Linked DNA regions of Tardiphaga sp. vice304. The main gene of each other region encodes a partner of the protein of the gene in region 2 in a complex. Links are inferred from orthologs where the notes say so. Each region holds a gene or a part of one and is shown on either strand. Other genes may lie near its edges. The genes, in order: FNL56_RS17660 and dnaN.

Region 1 (11,220 bases), 3.7 Mb from region 2 along the record:
CCCGGCCATCGACCAGCGCGCAGAGATCGGCGAGCGACATCATCCGCTCGTCGGTGTCCTTGAACGCCACCTGCTTCAGCTCGGCGGCGGTGTGGCTGCGCAGCGAGCCGGAGCCGATGGTGAGCCGGCCGAGATCGTCGTCGTGGTGGACCATCGCCTCGCCATCGGCGGACAGTTGCAGGTCGACCTCGATCGAGAAGTTGCCGGCGATCGCGGCGGCGATGGCGCCCGGCATGTTCTCGACCACGCCGCGGGCGCGGTCATGCAGGCCGCGATGCGCGACCGGGCGGGCGGTGAGCCAGGCGGGAGCGTGCATCGCAGGTTCTCTGGTTAGGCGACCTCGAACACGCCGTCGACCTCGACGGCGCAATCGGCGGGCAGGGAGGCCACGCCGACCGCGGCCCGGGCATGCCGGCCCTTGTCGCCGAACGCCGCGACCATCAGGTCGGAAGCGCCGTTGATGACCTTCGGCGCATCGACGAAGTCGGGGGTGGAGTTGACGAAACCGCCGAGACGGACCAGGCGCACCACCTTGTCGAGATCGCCCAGCGCGGCCTTGACCTGGGCCAGCAGGTTGATGGCGCAGCCCCGGGCGGCGTTGACGCCCTGGTCGAGCGTGACGCCGGCGCCGAGCTTGCCCTTGGCGATCAACTGGCCGTCCGCGCCCATGCAGATCTGGCCGGAGACGAACAGCAGATTGCCGGTCCGCACGAAGCCGACGTAATTCGCCACCGGGCTGATCGGCTCATGGATCGTCACACCGAGGGCTGCCAGTTTCTGCTCGACCGTTCCTGCCATTACCGTCTCCGTTCTGAAAATTGCGTCCGAACCGTCCGCGTGCCGCGTCGGGCGGCCTGTTTCACCCATCGCGTCCTGTCATGCAAGCAACCACGGGTGACGCCCGGCGCCGACAGGGAACGCCTCGGTAGCATCAAATTCACGACAATGGACCGGCATATTTCGGTCGTCGCCAATTCCGGCCGCAGTTGCGGCGCAATGGGGCGCTCTTTAGTATCGTCACTCAGCAGTCAGGGAACCCGCATGCGCCGATCAGCCTCTCTTTCCTGCATTCAAGCCGGTGCCGTGGCGCTGGCGCTGATGGGTCTCGGCGGCGCGGCGAAGGCCGCGGCCCCCGTGCCGTTCATGGCGCATCAGGCGCTGTATGAATTGAAGCTGCTGAAGTCGCGCGGCAATGCCAGCGTCAATTCCGCCAGCGGGCGCATTCTGTATAATTTCACCGGCAGCGCCTGCGAGGGCTACACCTCGGATTTCCGCCAGGTCTCGGAGCTGGAAACCGGCGAGGGCAAGAACACGCTGAGCGATTTGCGCTCGACGAGCTGGGAAGACGGCGCCGGCAAGAGCTATCGTTTCAAGATCGACACTCGCATGAACGACGGCGACCCCAGCGTGATCGACGGCATCGCCGAGCGCGAGGGCGATCACGTCACCGTCAAGCTCAAGCAGCCGGTGGTGAAGACCCTCACGCTCGATGGCTCGACCGTGTTTCCGACCGAGCAGATCCACCGCATTATCGCCGCGGCGCGCGACGGCAAGTCGCTGCTTGAGCTCAAGGTCTATGACGGCTCCGACACCGGCGAGAAGGTCTACAACACGCTGACGGTGATCGGGGCCGCGATCCCCGGCGACCGCGCCGGTGCCGAGCCCGATGCCTCGACCACGTCCGACGCGATGAAGCCGCTGACCCGCTGGCCGGTGACGGTGAGCTATTATGACGAAACCGCCAAGCCGAACAGCGGCGAGCAGACGCCGGTCTATGCGATGTCGTTCGAGCTGTACGAAAATGGCGTGTCGCGCTCGCTGGTGCTGGACTACAATGATTTCGTGATCGGCGGCACCATGGGCAAGTTCAACGTGAAGGACAGCAAGCCCTGCAAGTGATGAGCGTAGCCCGGATGACAATCCGGGGCCGGGCCATCCACTATTGATGCTGTTCCCGGATTGCGTCGCCTCGCCGCCATGCGGCGCGTCGACTTCATCCGGGCTACAAGTTACGAACTCTTTACCGGCCCCTCATAGGCAATGCCGCGGATCACCGCCGCGTCGCCGAACTTCTTGCGCAACCCGTCCATCGCGCGCTCGGCATCGGCGGAGCGGCGGTCGATCATGTCGGTGTCGCCGGCCTGCGAGCCCGGCTGCAGCGCGCTGACGCCGGTGCCGATCAGGCGGAAGGCGGTGCCGTCGATCTCCTTCGCAAGCATCTCGCGCGAGATCGCAAAGATCTTCGCCGCGAGCTGGGTGGGGGAATGGATCGATTGCGAGCGGGTGCGCTGGCGGAAATCCGCGGTCTTCAGTTTCAGGGTCACCGTGGTGCCGGCCACTTCCCCGCTCTTCAGTCGCGACGATACCTTCTCCGACAGCCGCCACAGGATCTTCTCCAGTGTGGCGAAGTCGCGGATGTCCTCATTGAAGGTGGTCTCATTGGAGATCGTCTTGGCGTTACGATCGGCCACAACCTTGCGGTCGTCGATGCCGCGCGCCAGCCGCCATAGCCGGCGGCCTTCGCCGCCGAACTGCTTCATCAATTCAAGCTCGTCGGCCTTCTGCAGGTCGCCGATCTTGCGGAAGCCACGCTGCGAGAGCCGTTCGGCGGTGGCGGGGCCGACGCCGAAGATGAAGCCGACCGGGCGGTCGGCCAGCATCGCGCAGGCATCCGCCTGGTCGAGCACGGCGAAGCCGCGCGGCTTGTCGAGATCGCTAGCGATCTTGGCCAAAAACTTGTTCACCGACAGGCCCACCGAAACCGTGATGCCGATGTTGCGCTCGATCTCTGCGGCAAACTTCGCCAGCACCTTGGCCGGGATCATGCCGTGGACGCGTTGCGTGCCGGCGAGATCGAGGAAGGCCTCGTCGATCGACAGCGGCTCGACCAACGGCGTCAGCGCCTGCATCGCATGGCGCACCTCGCGGCCAACGCGGACGTACTTGGCCATGTCGGGTTTGACCACCGCGGCTGCGGGGCACAGTTCCAGCGCCTTGAACATCGGCATTGCCGAGCGGATACCATAGGTGCGGGCGATATAGCAGGCGGCCGACACCACGCCGCGCTTGCCGCCGCCGATGATGACCGGGCGGTCGGCCAGTTCCGGATTGTCGCGCTTCTCCACCGTGGCGTAGAAGGCGTCGCAATCGATATGGGCCATCGTCAAAGCGGGCAGGGCATGGTGGCGCACCAGCCGCGGCGAGCCGCAGGCGGTGCAGCGCCTCGCGGCGATATTCTGGTCGGCAAGGCAATCCCGGCAGAAGCAGCGCGGTCCGCTCGTTTCTGTCGGGGCGGGAATCACGGGATGTCGCGCTCGAGCCTGGGATCGCCGAGTGCCTGCCGGGCGGCTGCAATGGTCGTCGGATGCAACTGGGACGAGGCCGAAAACGCCTGCACCGTCTCGTCGTCGCGCAGCACGAAATCCAGCACGCTGACGAGAAACTGCGGGTCCTTGGCGGCGGAGCGCAGCGTCTCCGGGCCGATTCCGCTCTCGGACAGGAACAAACCCAGCCGCTCAGGCTCGCCGGCCACGAAGGATAGCGCCTGAATGGCAACGATTTCAGCGACTTGTCCCGGGTGCTGGGAGCGCTTTTTTAGCATGGCTGTTTGCCTTTCCGTAACTAATCGTCTCTAGTTTACCATCATGCCCGAGTCACCGGGGCGTTGCCAGCAACTGGCCGATGCCGACGGACAACGGGCGCTCCGGCAGGGGTGGTCGGGGACACTCCGGGCCGCAACTGAGTTCCCCTTGCAGGTTGTATCGCGCGTGCGGCAGAGCAATGTCGTTCGGCGCACATCGAGAACGTTATCGTTCAGGATTGGAGGGCGGGATGGCTAAAACCGTCCTGATCGTGGAAGATAATGAGCTCAATATGAAGCTCTTCCGCGATCTGCTTGAAGCGCATGGCTATCTGACCATCGGTACCAGCAATGGTTACGAGGCGCTCGAGATCGTTCGCAAGCAACGTCCCGATCTCGTGTTGATGGACATCCAGTTGCCGCAGGTGTCCGGCCTCGAAGTGACACGCTGGATCAAGGACGATCCGGGGCTGCGCATGATACCGATCGTCGCCGTCACCGCCTTCGCCATGAAGGGCGATGAAGAGCGCATCCGCGAGGGCGGCTGCGAAGCCTATTTATCCAAGCCTATTTCAGTCGGCAAATTTATCGAGACCGTTCGTCGGTTTATCGGTTAGGGGGTCTCGATGTCCGCGCGTATCCTGGTCGTCGACGACATCCCCGCCAACGTCAAGCTGCTCGAAGCCCGTCTCTCGGCCGAATATTTCGACGTTACCACCGCATCGTCGGGCGCCCAGGCGCTGGAGATCTGCGCGCGCTCCGAATGCGATCTGATCCTGCTCGATGTGATGATGCCGGACATGGACGGCTTCGAGGTCTGCCGCAGGCTGAAGGCCAATCCGAAGACGCATTTCATTCCGGTGGTGATGGTCACCGCGCTGGACAGTCCGGCCGATCGCGTGCGCGGCCTCGAGGCCGGCGCCGATGATTTCCTGACCAAGCCGGTGGCGGACGCCGTGCTGATTGCGCGGGTCCGTTCGCTGACGCGGTTGAAGATGATGACCGACGAGTTGCGGATGCGCGCCATCACCTCGCTGGAGATTGGCGTGCAGGCGCCGGAGCGCTCGGCGGTGGCCGATCCGGGCATGGGCGGGCGCATTCTGCTGGTCGATGACCGGCCGTCGTCCTATGAGCGGCTGGCGCCGATCCTGAGCGCCGAGCACCATGTCGATGTCGAACCCAATCCTGCGGACGCCCTGTTTCATGCAGCGGAAGGTAATTACGACCTGCTGATCGTTTCGCTCGGCCTGGAGAGTTTCGACGGCTTGCGGCTGTGCAGCCAGGCGCGTTCGCTGGAGCGCACGCGGCAGGTGCCGATCCTGGCGATCGCGGATGCCGACAATGATGCGCGGATGCTGCGTGGCCTCGAAATCGGCGTCAACGACTACCTGTTGCGCCCGGTCGACAAGAACGAGCTGCTGGCGCGCGCACGGACGCAAGTCAGGCGTCGCCGCTACACCGACCATCTGCGCGACAATGTGCAGAACTCGATCGAGATGGCGATCACCGACGGTCTCACCGGGCTGCATAATCGCCGCTACATGGAGAGCCATCTCGAAACGCTGGCGGAGCAGGCCGCAAACCGCGGCAAGCCGCTGGCGGTGCTGATGCTCGACATCGACTTCTTCAAGTCGATCAACGACAACCACGGCCATGATTGCGGCGACGACGTGCTGCGGGAATTCGCCGTGCGGATCCGCAAGTCGATCCGCGGCATCGATCTGGCGTGCCGCTACGGCGGCGAGGAATTCATCATCGTGATGCCGGAGACCGACCTCAAGGTCGCCGGCATGGTCGCCGAACGTCTGCGCCGCGCCATTGCCGGCGAGCCCTTCGCGATCGACAAGGGCAACAAGCACATCGAGGTGACGATCTCGATCGGTCTGTCGACGCTGGAAATCAAGGGCGAGCCGGTCGCCGACGTCCTCAAGCGCGCCGACGTGGCTTTGTATCGCGCCAAGCATGACGGTCGTAACCGGGTGGTCTCGGCGGCGGCTTGAGTTTCCTTTTCTTACCCTCCCCTGGAGGGGGAGGGTCGAATAGATCGCACGGAGTGCGATCTATTCGGGGTGGGGTGAGTAGCGAAACGACGGAGCTTCGCCATTCACCCCACCCCGTCTCGCATCGCGCTGCGCGCGACTGCTCGCCGACCCTCCCCCTCCAGGGGAGGGTAAGAAGACGGCGCAGCCGTCTGAACTTCCCACAACGAAAAACGGAGCCTTTCGGCTCCGTTCGATCGTCAGCAGCTGAAAACATCGCTTACTTGATCTTGGATTCCTTGAACTCGACGTGCTTGCGCGCGACGGGGTCGTACTTCTTCTTGACCATCTTGTCGGTCATGGTGCGCGAGTTCTTCTTCGCAGTGTAATAAAAGCCGGTGTCCGCGGTGGAAACGAGCTTGATCTTGATGGTGACCGCCTTGGCCATGTGAAAACCTCTGATGTCAGGAATCGGTGACAGCCAGAGCACTGGCCGCGTTGCGCGCAACCTAGCCTCGAATGCCCCAAAGTCAAGGTTGGCGGTCCGGAAAAGCGCCCATCCGGCGTCTCAGGCGGGAAAGAAGCGGTTTTTCGGTCGGGGCAGGCCCGGATTGTCCCGTAGCGTGGCACCTTCCTCTTCGGCGCGGAAGATTCCGCGTCGTCGCAGTTCCGGCACCACTCGATCGACGAAGGCATCCAGGCCCTCCGGCAGAAACGGGAACAGGATGCGGAAACCGTCGCAGGCCTCCGTCACCAGCCATTCTTCCATCTGGTCGCCAATGGTCTGCAGCATGCCGACGAAGGTTGCGCCGTAGCCGCCTCGCCCTGCGCGAGCAGGCGCGCCGCAAGGTCGATGACGTGCGGACGGCGCTCTCGCTGGTATTGGTTGGCGGGATCCCGGGCAGGGGGCAGGAAAAAATCCTACATGCCGATTGCGACATCGTCGAACGCGCGCGGCGCAACTGACGTTTCGCCCTTCCAACTTCCTGATGCTGATACCGAAAGATTGCGACGCCAGCGGCCGGAAGAATCCGGCGCTCACGCGGGAAGAAGATTGTTGCGGTTCAAGCAAGGCAAGGTGGACTGCCGCGACGGCGGCGGACAACGGGAGATCAGGCGTCGCTCGGTCCTGCAGCGGTCAGAACATCGTGGTGCGCGATTCGCTCGCCATCAGCTCTTCGTTTTCCGCAAGCTGGATCCACGATACCGCCAGGTCGAGCATCGCGCGGACCTTTTCGTGGTCGTCCTCCACGCTGGCGCGCTGGCCGAGCGCGGATGCTTTCTGGCGGTATCGGAGCGAATCCGGCGTGAAGGTCGAAACATCGACGACGTCTTCGAACGAATGCATTTGCCCCATTGTCGTTAGCTCCTCGCCTCCAGAGGTGTGTAAGTGGCAGCGGCAAACGATTGGGTTAAAATAACTGTGAAAATAGATCGCAGTTCAATATTAGCACTCAGCCTTCGCCGGGTAGCATATCAAGCTGCATCTTGCCACTATACCAATGGAAAAACGGCAGAGGCGCATGATGGTTCAATGGACCAGTACTTAGCCGCTTCTGCAATTGATTCAGAACATTTTTTGTCATCGCGTGGGCATCGGCCAGATGTTCGGAGCCGAGTTCGACCCATAGCAACTCTACCAGTTCCGCGTCGGCGTGTATGACGCCTTCGATACGATGTGCGATAGCGGACACATCAGCGGTAAAGAAGCGTGTATCGAACCGCTTGATCCGGCCGGGCGGCGTGATGGCGCGCGCGATCAGAAACAGTCCGGACGGATCGGGCAGCAGGCCGGCATCGTTGAACGCCGACCATGCGCCAGACAGTTTTTTGGGCTGGCCTTCGACCTTGCGGCCGAGACAGAGCCCGGTTTCCTCGCAAGCTTCCCGGATAGCGGCGACGGCCAGAGAACGCGCGCGCGAAGGGGCGGTCTTCGGACTACCCTTGGCGAGATTGGCTTCGAGCTCGGGCGGGAGGGGGGCTGCGATCGGGATCTTGCTGTCGGTCTTGTCGACACTGCCACCAGGAAAGACGTACTTGCCGGGCATGAACACGACATTGGCGTGACGCTTGCCGACCAGCACTTTCGGGATTGTTCCGGACCGGTCGACCAGCATCAACGTCGCGGCGTCTCGCGGACGCTTGTAGGGATGGTGATCTGCTTCCTTGCCGAGCTGTACGTCGCTCATGCCGCCCTCGTTTTTGATTTTCTTGATTGATGTCTAAACAGGACGGCCAGCGTATCAGTCGTGGTCGCCGTCGCCAAATCCGTGCATGCGGAACGCCCATTGCAGGCCGACCACCGCGCCCTTGACGGGTTGCAACAAAGCAAGCGACGCGATCAGCGTGAATGGCAGGTAGATGGATAGTTGCAGCCAGATCGCCGGCGAATAGTCGGTCTCGATCCACAGGATCACCGGTACCAAGAGGTGGCCGACGATCACGATGACGAGATAGGCCGGCAGGTCGTCGGCGCGGTGCGCGGAAAAATCCTGCGCGCAGACCGAGCAGTGATCGTCGACTTTCAGGAAGGCGCGAAACAGTTTGCCTTCGCCGCAGTTCGGGCAGCGGCCGATCAAGCCGCGCTTCATTGCGGTCCACACGTTGCGCTTGGCACTGGGGTCCAGCGCGGAGGTCCAGGTTTTTTCTGGCAAGGTTTTTGTCGGTGAATCGTTCATGACGACTTCCTCTTCTTCGTGGGCTTGCCGGCATTTGCTGGGCCGGTGGTGCTGGCACCCCCATTGCCGGCTTCGGCCTTGGCCTTCAATCGGGCATTTCGTCCAAGCTTGATCTTCTTCGGCGGCTTGGCCGGCTTGGATGAGGGGCCCTTCGAAGTTCCCTTTGTCGACTTGCCGCCCGGAGCCCGGCCAATACCGGCTGACCGATCTCCTTCGGACCCGCGGCGGGGGCCTTTGCGCTCAACGCGGCCTTCCGAAAGTAGTTCAAATCGCAAAGCGCCGGCCACCGGCGCCGCTTCCACCAGGCGGACATCGACGACGTCCCCGAGCCGGTGCATAGCGCCGCTGCGCGTGCCGACCAGCGCGTGGCGCGCCTCGTCATAGTTAAAATATTCGGTGCTGAGCGTGCGGATCGGGATCAGGCCGTCGGCGCCGGTATCGGAGAGCTTCACGAACAGCCCGGCGCGGGTGACGCCGGAGATGCGGCCCTGGAAGGTCGCGCCGATACGGTCGGCGAGGAAGTGCGCGATCAGTCGGTCCGAGGTTTCGCGCTCGGCCTTCATGGCGCGGCGTTCGGTGACGGAAATCTGCGCGGCGACTTCCGCCAGCGTCTCCGGCGTCTCGGTGTCCGGCAATTCGCCTTCGCCGAGGCCGAGGCCGCGGATCAGCGCGCGATGCACGATAAGATCTGCGTATCGCCTGATAGGAGAAGTGAAATGAGCGTAGCGGCGCAGGTTGAGGCCGAAGTGTCCGTAGTTGTCGGAGGAGTATTCGGCCTGCGCCTGCGAGCGCAGCACGACTTCGTTCACCAGCGGTTCGGAATCGTGGCCCTTGACCTTGGCCAGCACGCCGTTGAACAGCGACGGCCGCAGCGCACCCTGCTTGGCGAACGGCAGGTCGAGCGTCTTGAGGAATTCCTGCAGGTTGTGAACCTTCTCCTGCGAGGGCTCGTCATGCACGCGGTAGATCAGCGGCAGCGCTTTCTTTTCCAGCATCTCGGCCGCAGCGACGTTGGCCAGGATCATGAACTCTTCGATGAGTTTATGCGCGTCCATGCGTTCCGGCACGATAACGCGATCGACGGTACCGTCGGGCTTCAAGAGGATCTTGCGTTCGGGGATGTCGAGGTCGAGCGGATCGCGTTCGTCGCGCGCCAGTTTTACCACGGCGTAAGCGGCGTACAGCGGCTTCAGGATCTGCTCGAGAATGGGGCCGGTGGTGTCGTCGGGATGGCCGTCGATCGCCGCCTGCGCCTGCGCGTAGCTCAGCTTGGCGGCCGAGCGCATCAGGATGCGGTGGAAGGTATGCGAGCGTTTGCGGCCATCAGGGCCGATCACCATGCGCACCGCGAGCGCGCCGCGCGCTTCGCCGGGCACCAGCGAACACAGGTTGTTGGAGATCCGCTCCGGCAGCATCGGCACGACGCGGTCGGGGAAATAAACCGAGTTGCCGCGCGTCAGCGCGTCGCGGTCGAGCGCCGAACCCGGCCGCACGTAGAACGCGACATCGGCGATCGCCACGGTGACGATCCAGCCACCGTCGTGGTCGGGATCGGGCTCGGCATAGACCGCGTCGTCATGGTCCTTGGCGTCCGGCGGATCGATCGTGATCAGCGGCACGGCGCGCCAGTCCTCACGGCCGGAAAGTGTAGCAGGCTCGGCCGCTTCGGACTCGGTGATCGCGGCGGCGGAGAATTCTTGCGGGATTTCGTGGCTGTGGATCGCAATCAGGCTGACGGCCTTTTCGGTCGATAGCGAGCCGAGCCGCTCCTTCACCTTGCCGGAGGCCAGGCCATAGCCGCGGGTATGGATCAGGTCGACGCTGACCAGGTCGCCGTCTTCGGCGCCGTTGCGGTCGCGCTCGGCAATGTTGAGCTCGCCGCGGCCGGCCTGCTTCTTGTCGACCGGGATCAGCCGGCCGCCGCCGCCCGGCAGCTCGCGGAAAATGCCGAGCAAGCGTGCCTTGGCCTTGTCGACGACCTTGATGACCCGGCCGCGATAGGCGGTGGCGTCGCCTTCCGCCTCGATCTGCTCGATGCGCAGCATGGCGCGATCGCCGACGCCGGCCGCGGTGCCGGGCAGGGGACGGCGCGGGGTGTGGATGCGGATCTTTGGCGTCGCGCCCTGGGTGGCCTCGTCCCACTCGGTCGGCGTCGCCAGCAACTCGCCGTCGCGGTCTCGCGTGACAATATCGACCAGCATGGTCGGCGGCAGCACCGCCGCCTCGTGCACCCGTCGTCCCTGCTTGGCAATCACGCCTTGCTCGGCGAGCTCGCGCAGAATCTGTTTCAGCTCGATGCGGGCGGCATTCTTCAGGCCGAATTCCCGCGCGATCTCGCGGGTGCCGATCTTGCCGGGGTTGGTACGAACGAACGCGACGATCGCATCCCGGGTTGGAAAGCCGTTATCCCGTTTCTTGCTCACAATTATCCGTTCTTGCTGGCGCTTTTCTTCGCAGCAGGTTTTGCGACCTTCTTGGCCGGCGAGGTTTTCGCCGTCACCGGCGCGCGCGCCGGACTGGCGGCCGCGCTTTCGGCCTTCGGCTTGGCAGCCGCTTTCTTGGCAACGGCCTTCTTGGCCGTGGCCTTCTTCTTCGGTGCCGCCTTCTTGGCAGGCTTGGCATCCGCGTCGTCAGATTTTGCCGCGGCCTTCTTGGCCGGTGCTTTCTTGGCGACGGCCTTCTTGGCGGCGCGCTTCGGCTTCTTGCCGCCGCCCTTGGCGGCGCGCTCGTCGATCAGCGCGATGGCTTCTTCCAGCGTGATGGTCTCCTGCGTCTTGTCGCTGGGGATCGTCGCGTTGACGCCGCCGGCGGTGACATAGGCGCCGTAGCGCCCGCCCTTGACGGCCACGCCGCCGAGCGTCGGATGCTCGCCGAGCGGCTTGCCGGGATCGGCGCCGAACTTGCGACCGCTCGGACCCTTCAGGATCTTCTCGGCAATCAGCGTCACGGCGCGGTTGAGCCCGATGTCGAACACTTCGTCGCC
Region 2 (11,107 bases):
GCGCCTCGGCATCCTGAAGTCGCGCGTCGCCGCAGCTCGTTCGCACCACGCGACGTTTGAAGTGCCGCTGCCGGTGCTGGACTATCTCGCCCGCACCATCACCCACAACGGCCGCGACCTCGAAGGCGCCATCAATCGCCTCTTGGCGCACAGCAAGCTGAATGCCACGCCGGTGACGCTGGAAATGGCCGAGCGCGAAGTGCGCGACCTGATCCGCCCGATGGAGCCCAAGCGCATCAAGATCGAGGACATCCAGCGCGTAGTGGCCCGGCAGTACAATGTCAGCCGCTCGGACCTCCTGTCGTCGCGCCGCACCGCGAATGTCGTGCGTCCGCGCCAAGTCGCGATGTATCTCGCCAAGACGCTGACGCTGCGCTCGCTGCCGGAAATCGGCCGCCGCTTCGGCGGACGCGACCACACCACGGTGCTGCACGCGGTGCGAAAGATCGAGGCGCTGGTCGGCAAGGACGTCGCTTTGCAGGACGAAGTGGAAAGCCTGAAGCGCCAGCTGCAGGAGTAACTGAAGCACCGGCAATAGTGTCCCCTCCCCCCTTGTGGGGGAGGGTCAGGGAGAGGGGTGGCTAGGGCGACGTCGCCTGTGGCCCCTCTCCCGGCGCTACGCGCCACCCTCCCCCACCTAGCGAAGCTTCGCTTCGCCTGGTGGGAGGGGAGCCACTAGCGGCGGCGCGCATCTTGTAGGCCGCCAAAACGTGGGGACCTCAGCTGCTCTCCCCTTGCACTCACGCCCCATTCACGCCACCTTGCGGACCCCCGCTCGCGCGCGCAAACCCTGCGCGCAGGGCGGGCGTCTATCGCCGTGGCGCCCGACCGGGTGGCTAGGCACTCCACACACGATGTCGAATCGGATCGGGCGAGTTTGCAATGAAGGTCACCGTCGAACGCGCGCAATTGCTGAAATCGCTGAGCCACGTCCACCGCGTGGTCGAGCGCCGCAATACCATTCCGATCCTCGGCAACGTGCTGATCCGCGCTGAAAATTCCAAGCTGTCGCTGAAGGCGACCGACCTCGACCTCGAAGTCACCGAAACCCTGCCCGCCGAAATCGGCACCGCCGGTTCCACCACCGTGCCGGCGCACATGTTCTACGACATCGTGCGCAAGCTGCCGGATGGATCGCAGATCGTGCTGGAGGCCGACGGCGACCGCTCGGTGCTGGCGATCCGCGCCGGCCGCTCGCGCTTCACGCTGCAGACCCTGCCGGAGAACGACTTCCCGGATCTCGCCGCCGGCGAGATGACGCACTCCTTCGTGCTGCCGGCGTCCGACGTCAAACGCCTGATCGACCGCACCCAGTTCGCCATTTCCACCGAAGAGACCCGCTACTACCTCAACGGCATCTACCTGCACGCCGCCGGCACCGCCGCCGCCGCGACATTGCGCGCCGTCGCCACCGACGGCCATCGCCTCGCGCAGGTAGACCTCGCGATGCCGAAGGGCGCCGAGGGCATGGCCGGCGTGATCGTACCGCGCAAGACCGTCGGCGAAGTGCAGCGGCTGATTGAAGACGCCGAAGCCGAGGTCGGCATCGAGCTGTCGCAGGGCAAGATCCGCTTCACGCTCGGCAATGTCGTGCTGACGTCGAAGCTGATTGACGGCACCTTCCCGGACTATGGCCGCGTGATCCCGCAGAACAACGACAAGGAACTGATCGTCGACAAGAAGCAGTTCGAAGACGCCGTGGACCGCGTCTCGACCATATCCAGCGAGCGCGGCCGCGCCGTCAAGCTGGCGCTGTCGCCGGGCAAGCTGATCCTGTCGGTGACCAATCCGGATTCCGGCAGCGCCACAGAAGAACTCGAAGTCGAATACGCCTCAGATGCGCTCGATATCGGCTTCAACTCGCGCTATCTGCTCGACATCGCGGCGCAGATCGAAGGCGAGGTCGCCGTGCTGCGGTTGGCCGACCCCGGTTCGCCGACTCTGGTGCAGGACAAGGACTCCAAAGGCGCGCTTTACGTGCTGATGCCGATGCGAGTGTAGGCTTTTTCTTCCTTCCTTCTCCCCTTGTGGGAGAAGGTGGCGCGGACGAAGTCCGTGCCGGATGAGGGGTATGACGGAGCTCCGCTGCACCCCTCACCCGTCTCGAACTGCTTCGCGGTTCGATCCACCCTCTGCCACAAGGGTAGAGGGAAGCAGGAGCGCGGCCGCCGCTGCGGACCAATGATCGATTCATGACCGCCTCCCGCATCCATCGCCTGACGCTCACCCACTTCCGCAACTATCGCGCGGCGTCGCTCAACACGCGCGGCGACATGGTGGTGCTGGTCGGGCCGAACGGCGCCGGCAAGACCAATTGCCTGGAGGCGATCTCCTTTCTGTCGCCGGGCCGCGGGCTGCGCCGCGCCACGCTCGACGACGTCGCCGATTTGCAGGGCGACGGCTCCTGGGCGGTTTCTGCGGAAGTCGAGGGCGAAGTCGGCTTGGCCACGCTGGGCACCGGCATCGATCCGCCCGCCAATGAGGCCGCCGCGTCGAGCCGGCGCTGCCGCATCGACCGCGAGCCGGTCAGTTCGGCGACCGCGTTCGGCGATCATTTGCGCATGGTCTGGCTGACGCCGGCGATGGACCAGCTGTTCATGGGCGCGGCCTCCGAGCGGCGGCGGTTCTTCGATCGCCTGGTACTGGCGATCGACAAGGACCATTCCAGCCGCGTCTCGGCGCTGGATCGGAGCCTGCGCTCGCGCAACCGCCTGCTCGAGGAACGCAACTATGACGGCCACTGGCTCGACGCGATCGAGCGCGAGACCGCCGAACTCGCCGTCGCCGTCGCCGCGATGCGCGGCCAGACCGTGACGCGGCTGGCCGCGATGCTGCGCGCGCGCGAAGAAGCCTCGGTGTTTCCCTCGGCGCGAATCATGCTGGACGGCTGGATGGAGAACGCGCTGGTGAATGAGCCCGCCACCGCCGTGGAAGACCGTTACCGCCAGATTTTGCGCGACGGCCGTCCGCGTGACGCCGCCGCCGGCCGCACGCTTGACGGCCCGCACCTCACCGACCTGCAGGTGATCTACGCGCCGAAGAACATGCCGGCGCGCGATGCCTCCACCGGCGAGCAGAAGGCGCTGCTGATCGGGCTGATCCTGGCGCATGCCACGCTGGTCGCCGACATGACCGGCATCACGCCGCTATTGTTGCTCGATGAAGTCGTGGCGCATCTCGATCCCGACCGCCGCCGCGCGCTGTTTGGCGAGTTGTCGAAGCTCGGCGCGCAGGTCTGGATGACCGGCGCCGATCCCGCGGCCTTCGCCGAAATCGGCCCGACCGGCGAGTTGTTCGACGTCGCCGACGGGCGCGTCAGCAAGCGGGGATAAGGCTGTCATTACGGGGCGAAAGAGCGCAGCTCGAGCGAACCTCAGCCGCTCCACTCGGAGCGGCGGGAACCTCGATATGGGACGATGAACATCTCAACGTTCCCCGCCACGCCAATTGGCTTGGCTGAGGTCTGCATCAGACGGCTCCGCCGTCTGATGCATCCCGGAACGACAGTGGGCCCGCGCAGCTCGCCATGAGCAATCGTCTCTTGATGGTCGCGCGCAATAACTCCAAACATCCACCAATGCTGCTGTTCGTATCCCTTCATCTGGCCCGCTTCGGCCGCGCGTTCTGGGCCGAACTGCGCACCCTGCCTTTTCCCGGCGCGCGCATGATCGACGAGGTCGCGTGCGTGCTGTCGGTGCTGCTGGCGATCGTGTTTTCCCATGCGATCGGCGCCGAGAATGTAGGCTGGGCGGCGTTCAGCGGCTACATGGTGATGCGCTCCCACGTCGCCGAGAGTTTCACCCGCGGCGTGCTGCGAATCGTCGGCACCGGGGCCGGCGCATTACTAGCCCTGCTGCTGGCACCGCTGGTGTTGCCGCTGCCGCTTCCGACCAGCCTGGCGCTGCTGGTGGTCGGCAGCGTCACCATGTATTTCGCGATCGTCGGCCGCCGCGCCTATGCCTGGCTGTTTACCGGCCTGACCTTCATGATGATCCTGATCGAAGCGCTGGCCCATGCGCAGGAGCCGATCCAGCGCTTCGCCTCGACCCGCGTTCTCGAAGTGCTGGCCGGCACCATGTCCGCGGTCCTGGTCAGCGCGCTGTCGACCTGGACCGTGCGCCGCAAGCTGCCGAGCCCGGACAACGCGATGCGCGCCGAGCCCGCGGGACCGGCCGCGCGCTGGCAGAAGCGGGTGGCCGTCCACGCTTTGACCGGCGGCATCGCGCTGGCCCTGATCCCTTGGGCATGGCTATGGCTTGGCATCGAGTCGCTCAGCCAGTCCAGCATCACCATCTTCGTCGTCATGCTGGTACCGGCCGCGTCGCTGGCGGAGGGCCTGCTCAGTCCGGTGTCGTCGCGCGTGATGCAGCGGCTGGTCGGCTGCGTCGCCGGCGGCCTGCTGGCCAGCGCCGTGCTTTGGCTCAGCCACCATTCGCCGGCGCTGATGACCATCGGCCTGTGCATCGGCGTGATCCTCGGCCGCCATATCGAAAACGGCCCGGCTTTGATGAGCTATGGCGGCCTGCAGTTCACTTTGGCCTTCCTGGTGGTGCTGGTGCCCGACGACTACGCCCAAGCGGCGCTGGCGCCCGGCCTTGACCGGTTGTTCGGCATTCTGTTCGGCATGGTGCTGCTGGAACCGGTGGTGCTGGTCGCGCATGCGATCTGGCGCCGCCGCCACCCCAGGGAAGCGCCGCCGTCGATCACTGAGTTAGTGAAAAAGTAGCGTCGCAGCGCGCTTCCGGCCGGCTGCAAAAGGGCATTCCGGCAGGCTCGCAACCGGCGCTTGACCCAGCCCGGAAAATGATCCCGCGGCAGCTTGAAAAACGGCCGAAAAATCCCATTTAAACAACAACTTGAACGCTGAGACTTTGCGCTAGGCGCGTTGCCGTTTTCATGGCACAAATAGCTGGATTCAGCCTCGCGTTTTTCGCGCTGATTCGACACACCTCGAAGGCCCCTGCATGACTGAACCCGCCCGGCTGCCGATCGCCGAAACCGAACTTGCCGTGCCCATCGAATACGGTGCGGAATCGATCCGGGTACTGAAAGGCCTCGACGCCGTGCGCAAGCGGCCGGGCATGTATATCGGCGACACCGACGACGGCTCCGGCCTGCACCACATGGTCTACGAGGTCGTCGACAACGCGATCGACGAGGCGCTGGCCGGCCATGCCACCGCGGTGGAAGTCGCGCTCAATGCCGACGGCTCGGTGACGGTGCGCGACGACGGGCGCGGCATCCCGGTCGACATCCACAAGGGCGAAGGCATCTCCGCGGCCGAGGTCATCATGACCCAGCTGCACGCCGGCGGAAAATTCGACCAGAACTCCTACAAGGTCTCCGGCGGCCTGCACGGCGTCGGCGTTTCCGTCGTCAACGCGCTGTCCAGCAAGCTGGTGCTGCGCGTCTGGCGGGGCGGCAAGGAACACTTCATCGAGTTCGCGCATGGCGACGCAGTGGCCCCGCTGATCGAGGTCGGCGACGCCAACGGCAAGCGCGGCACCGAAGTGACGTTCTATGCCTCCGCCGAAACCTTCACGACGCTCGACTATGACTTCGCCACGCTGGAGCACCGGCTGCGCGAACTCGCCTTCCTCAATTCCGGCGTCAACATCCTGCTGTCCGACCTGCGCCACCCGGTCGAGCGGCATGAGAAGATGATGTACGAGGGCGGCGTCATCGAGTTCGTCAAATATCTCGACCGCAACAAGAAGGCCGTGGTGCCCTCGCCGATCTTCGTCTCCGCCGACCTCAACGGCATCAATGTCGAGGCGGCGCTGTGGTGGAACGACAGCTATCATGAGAACGTGCTGTGCTTCACCAACAACATTCCGCAACGCGACGGCGGCACGCATCTGGCCGGCTTCCGCGGCGCGCTGACGCGCCAGGTCAACGGCTATGCCGACGTCATCGCCAAGAAGGAAAAGATCGTCCTGACCGGCGACGACTGCCGCGAAGGCCTCACCGCCGTTCTCTCGGTGAAAGTACCGGACCCGAAATTCTCGTCGCAGACCAAGGACAAGCTGGTGTCCTCGGAAGTCCGTCCCGTCGTGGAGAACGTGCTAAACGAGGCGCTGGCGACCTGGTTCGAGGAACATCCGGCGGAAGCCAAGGTGATCGTCGGCAAGGTGATCGAGGCCGGCGCCGCCCGCGAAGCCGCCCGCAAGGCGCGCGAGTTGACGCGGCGCAAGGGCGCGCTGGATATCGCCTCCTTGCCCGGCAAGCTCGCCGACTGCCAGGAGCGCGATCCCGCCAAGTCCGAACTGTTCATCGTCGAGGGTGACTCCGCAGGTGGCTCCGCCAAGCAGGGCCGCAACCGCGAATTCCAGGCCGTGCTGCCGTTGCGCGGCAAGATCCTCAACGTCGAGCGCGCGCGCTTCGACAAGATGCTGGGCTCCGAACAGATCGGCACGCTGATCACCGCGCTCGGCACCGGTATCGGCCGCGACGATTTCGACATCGCGAAGCTTCGCTATCACAAGATCATCCTGATGACCGACGCCGACGTCGACGGCGCGCATATCCGCACACTGCTCCTGACGTTCTTCTTCCGGCAGATGCCGACGCTGATCGAGGGCGGCTACCTCTATATCGCGCAGCCACCGCTCTACAAGGTGACGCGCGGCAAGTCCGAGCAGTACCTCAAGGACGAGCGCGCGCTGGAAGATTATCTGATCGCGACCGGCCTCGACGACTGTGTCTACAAGCTCGCCTCCGGCGAAGAGCGCGGCGGCCGCGACCTCCTGGCGCTGGTCGAAGTCGCCCGCAACATCCGCGGGACGCTGCACAATCTGCACAGCCGCTATAACCGCTCGATCGTCGAGCAGGCCGCGATCGCCGGCGTGCTGAGCCCGAAGGTGACGGGCGACCTGCCCGCCGCCAACGAGGCTGCCGCCTATATCGCGCGCCGCATGGACGCGCTGGCCGACGAGGTCGAACGCGGCTGGGTCGGCGAATTCCGCGAGGGCCAGGGCTATTTCTTCGAGCGCACCATCCGCGGCGTCAAGGATGTCGGCGTGATCGACGACGCGTTGCTCGGCTCGGCCGACGCGCGAAAGCTCGACGAATACGCCGCCGGCCTGCAGGAGGCCTATCCGAAGCCGGGTGTATTGCGCCGCAAGGACATCGAATTCCCGATCCACGGACCGGTCAGCCTGTTCGAAGCCGTCACCGACGCCGGCCGCAAGGGCGTCGCCCTGCAGCGCTACAAAGGCCTCGGCGAGATGAACCCCGGCCAGCTCTGGGAAACCACGCTCGACACCAACGAGCGCTCGCTGCTGCAGGTGAAGATCAAGGAAGTCGACGAGGCCGACGACATCTTCACCAAGCTGATGGGCGACGTGGTCGAGCCGCGCCGCGACTTCATCCAGGAGAATTCGCTGAGTGCCAATGTGGATGTGTAATTAGAACAGCTCTCCGCCAATGCGGGGATCCGTTGCAAGACGGAATCGGTTCGTTGCCGAACTTGAGATTCTGGATCGCCTCGTCGCATCGCTCTTCGCAATGACGATAGCTGGCTGGTCACCTCCCTGCTTGACCCTGTATCTCCCGCCAGCACACAATCGGCAAAACAAAGGGAGACGGCATGTTCAAGGATCTGTTTTCGCTGGCCGGGCGCGTCGCGCTGGTGACGGGGGGCTCGCGCGGCATCGGGCGGATGATCGCGGCGGGGTTTCTCAGCCAGGGCGCGGCAAAGGTCTACATCACTGCGCGGAAGGCCGCGGCCTGCGAGGCGACCGCGCAGGAACTGACCGGCGAATATGCCGGCGAATGCATCGCGCTGCCGATCGATATCTCGACCATGGCGGGAATCGACATGCTGGCAGCCGAGATCGGCAAGCGCGAGCCGAAGCTCGACATCCTCGTCAACAATGCCGGCGCGGCGTGGGAGGCGGATTTCGACGAATTCCCGGAGAGCGGCTGGGACAAGGTGATGACGCTCAATCTCAAGACGCCATTCTTCCTCACCAAGGCGCTGGCGCCGATGCTGCGCGCGGCAGCGAGCGTCGAGAAGCCGGCCAAGGTCATCAACATCGCCTCGATCGACGGCATCTTCGTCAATCCGCTGGAGACCTATTCCTACGCCGCCAGCAAATCCGGCCTGATCCACCTGACACGGCGGATGGCGGTGCGGCTGATCAAGGACCATGTCGTGGTCGCGGCGATCGCGCCGGGGCCGTTCAAGTCCGACATGAACAAGGCCGCGCGCGACAATGCCGACGAGGTCTCGACGCGGGTTCCGGCGGGGCGCATCGGCACCGATGAGGACATGGCGGGGGCTGCGATCTATCTCGCCTCGCGCGCCGGTGACTATGTGGTGGGCGCCACCATCGCCGTCGATGGTGGCATCGTCTACGCCAATCCCGGCATCCCAGGCGACGGCTGGGACTGAGCCGGCGCCGCGCGGGTTACGCCGCGCGGATATTCTGCATGAAGCGGTCGAGCTCGGCGCGCAGGCGCGTGCTTTCGGAGGACAGCGTCTGTGCGGAATTCAGCACCTGCTCCGACGCCACGCCTGTTTCGGTGGCGCCGCGGTTGACCGCGGTGATGTTGCCGGCGACCTGCTGGGTGCCGTGAGCCACGCGCTGAACGTTCTGCGCGATCTCGCGGGTCGCCGCGCTTTGCTGAGTCACCGCGCTGGCGATCTCCGAGGCGATGCTGGAAATCTGCCCGATGGTGGCCCCGATCTGTTTGATCGCGGTCACCGATTCCTGCGTCGCGTTCTGCATGCCGGCGATCTGCGTCGAGATTTCGTCGGTCGCCCTTGCGGTCTGACTGGCCAGCGACTTGACCTCCGACGCCACCACGGCGAAGCCACGCCCTGCATCGCCGGCGCGCGCCGCCTCGATGGTGGCGTTGAGCGCCAGCAGATTGGTCTGCTCGGCAATCGCCGTGATCAGATTGACGACGTCGCCGATGCGCTGGGCGACGCGGGACAGTTCGGTGATGCGGACGTCGGTCTGCTCGGCCTGCAGGACCGCGCTGTCGGCGATCCGCGAGGACGCCTCGACCTGGCGGCCGATCTCGCTGACCGACAGCGACAGCTCCTCCGTGGCCGTTGCCACCGACTGCATGTTCGACGACGCCTCCTCCGAGGCACCGGCCACCTGGCCGGACAGGCTCTCGGTGGTTTCCGCCGTCCGGGTCAGCGTGTCGGCCGCGGTTTCGAGCTGCTCGGCCGAAGCCGCGACGTTGGAGACGATGCCGCCGACCGCGCCTTCGAAATCATCGGCGAAGCGGATCAATTCGGCGCGACGGGCCTCGCCGGCCCTGCGATTCTGCGCATCCTGGCTTTCGGCGTCCCGCTCGGCCTTGGCGATCGCCTGCACCTTGAACTCTTCCACGGCGGAGGCCATGTCGCCCAATTCGTCGCGGCGGCCGAGCCCCGGCAGCACCACGTCGAAATCACCGGCGGCGAGCCTGCGCATGGCGGCGCACATCGCAAGCATTGGCCGGGCGATACTGCGGCCCAGCAACATGGCCAGCACGGCGCCGACGATCAGCCCGCCGACGCCGAGCATGACGATAAGGCGTTTGGTCTGGTTGATCGTGGTATCGGACTCGGACTCCAGCCGCTGCTGCTCGGTCAGCATGTCCGCCTTCAGCGCCGTCGACAGGGCGACGATCGTTTCCGCAATCGCGGTCATCTTCTGCGACAGCCCCTCCACCTTCTTGGAGTTCTCGACGTATTTTGCGAAGGCGCCCTGATAGATTTTCACGTCGGCGCCGATCGCCTTCGCCTTCTTCAGAATGCCTTCATTATTCGCGAAGATGCCCGCGATCGCGTTGTCCAGGAACTTGATGCGGGACGCCGCGGCGCTGGCGGTCTTGTCGTCGGCCATCGCCATATAGGTGTTGACCACGGAGGTCGCCGTCACGAACTGGGTGGTGATATCCTTGACCTGTTCTTCAGTCGCCGGCATAGCGGCCATCGTGGCGGAGTCGCCGAGGTCGTCGATCTTGCTGCGCAGCAGGATGCTCAACCGCGTCAGCTGGGTGGCGCCGATGACGTCGTTTTCGCCGTTCACCGCCAGAATGTCGGCGAACACTTTGGTAAAGTCGGAAAACTCCCGGACCAACCGGGTGACCTTGTCGAGACGGGCGGCGTCCGTCGTCGCCTTCACCGAATCGTCGATCGCGAATTTGAGGCTGGACTCGGCTGCCTTTGCAGCCTTGGCGTCGATTTCCTTGCCGGTGATCACGTAATAGCGCGTCAGCGCCTGGTAGGCGGTCAGCTGCCGGTCGATGTTGCGGGCAAGCCCCGATTCGGCAACGCTGGTCCGGTACGAGACGACCCCTTCCGAAATGCGTTCGTACCCGATGTAGGCCATCGCCATGCTGAGCGCAGAAATAACCAGCACTGCCGCAAAACCGAGGGTGACCTTGGCGCGAAACCGCAGCGACATCGGCCGCAGCCGAACTAGACTCATGAATCCCACCGCGGCCCCCATTAGCTTCCAAGTGCAGTCGATCATCCGCTTGTGCAGATGACCCCGGTACCACTGTAGGGCTGATTGGATAAGATCGAGTAAATTTGCAGGAAAATGTACTGCGTGCAGTTGTACGCCCGTACTAGCCAGGATGATTTATTTGCAGCGCGATCGGCAAAAGAAAGCCGGCCAGCTCATTTGGTGAACTGGCCGGCTTGTCGGCAAGGGCGGGGCCCCGGCTTCAGCAGCAGCGGAAACCGCCGCGTCCGCCGCCCCCATACCGGGCGTCCTGCCGGTCCCGGAAGAACTCTTCATAGGTCATGACCGGCCCATCCGGATGCGTGGCGCGGACATGCGCCACGTAGTTGTCGTAGTTGGGCATGCCGACCATCAGCAGCGCGCTGTCGCAGAAGCAGCGGCTGAGGGAGCGGAAGCGCCCCCTCAGGGTGGTGTCGGAGGATGGCTTGACGTCACCCATGCTATTCTGCCGGAACGGCGGCAATGGAGGGGATCTCCCGGGCCGTCCAGCCATTCTCGCGATAGGCCTTGATGCAGGCATTAATGCCGAACAGGATGATGCTGATCACCACGAAGATGAAGAGCACGCAGAGCCCGGCATCAATGTAGTCGTTCATGAGAACCTGCTTCATCTGCGCCATGCTCTTGGCCGGAGC

What was found.
Region 1: the proteins of dnaN (region 2) and FNL56_RS17660 are in contact, whole or in part, in a solved structure (PDB 1OK7), measured with the Escherichia coli proteins. The link is inferred for Tardiphaga sp. vice304 from one-to-one orthologs.

The regions. Positions count from the first base shown.
Region 1 is NZ_CP041402.1:3,710,986-3,722,205, reverse strand. The notes cover bases 1,157-4,126. They hold FNL56_RS17660 (DNA polymerase IV), read right to left. Parts: upstream 3,303-4,126; coding sequence 2,010-3,302; downstream 1,157-2,009. Other genes in these bases: FNL56_RS17650 (response regulator), read left to right, coding at 3,832-4,126; FNL56_RS17655 (DUF3572 domain-containing protein), read right to left, coding at 3,299-3,601; FNL56_RS17665 (cell envelope integrity EipB family protein), read left to right, coding at 1,157-1,899. In the rest of the region: FNL56_RS17675 (glycerophosphodiester phosphodiesterase), read right to left, coding at 1-316; FNL56_RS17670 (RidA family protein), read right to left, coding at 331-798; more of FNL56_RS17665, read left to right, coding at 1,042-1,156; more of FNL56_RS17650, read left to right, coding at 4,127-4,197; FNL56_RS17645 (PleD family two-component system response regulator), read left to right, coding at 4,207-5,580; rpmG (50S ribosomal protein L33), read right to left, coding at 5,840-6,007; FNL56_RS17630 (hypothetical protein), read right to left, coding at 6,698-6,916; FNL56_RS17625 (NUDIX hydrolase), read right to left, coding at 7,014-7,748; FNL56_RS17620 (DUF983 domain-containing protein), read right to left, coding at 7,803-8,237; rnr (ribonuclease R), read right to left, coding at 8,234-10,660; topA (type I DNA topoisomerase), read right to left, coding at 10,663-11,220. UniProt on the Escherichia coli protein: Poorly processive, error-prone DNA polymerase involved in translesion repair and untargeted mutagenesis. Copies undamaged DNA at stalled replication forks, which arise in vivo from mismatched or misaligned primer ends.
Region 2 is NZ_CP041402.1:909-12,015, forward strand. What follows is about bases 85-2,941. They hold dnaN (DNA polymerase III subunit beta), read left to right. Parts: upstream 85-882; coding sequence 883-2,001; downstream 2,002-2,941. Other genes in these bases: dnaA (chromosomal replication initiator protein DnaA), read left to right, coding at 85-520; recF (DNA replication/repair protein RecF), read left to right, coding at 2,193-2,941. Also shown: more of dnaA, read left to right, coding at 1-84; more of recF, read left to right, coding at 2,942-3,332; FNL56_RS00020 (FUSC family protein), read left to right, coding at 3,527-4,726; gyrB (DNA topoisomerase (ATP-hydrolyzing) subunit B), read left to right, coding at 4,965-7,406; FNL56_RS00030 (SDR family oxidoreductase), read left to right, coding at 7,589-8,395; FNL56_RS00035 (methyl-accepting chemotaxis protein), read right to left, coding at 8,412-10,454; FNL56_RS00040 (YbdD/YjiX family protein), read right to left, coding at 10,675-10,911; FNL56_RS00045 (carbon starvation CstA family protein), read right to left, coding at 10,913-11,107. UniProt on the Escherichia coli protein: Confers DNA tethering and processivity to DNA polymerases and other proteins. Acts as a clamp, forming a ring around DNA (a reaction catalyzed by the clamp-loading complex) which diffuses in an ATP-independent manner freely and bidirectionally along dsDNA.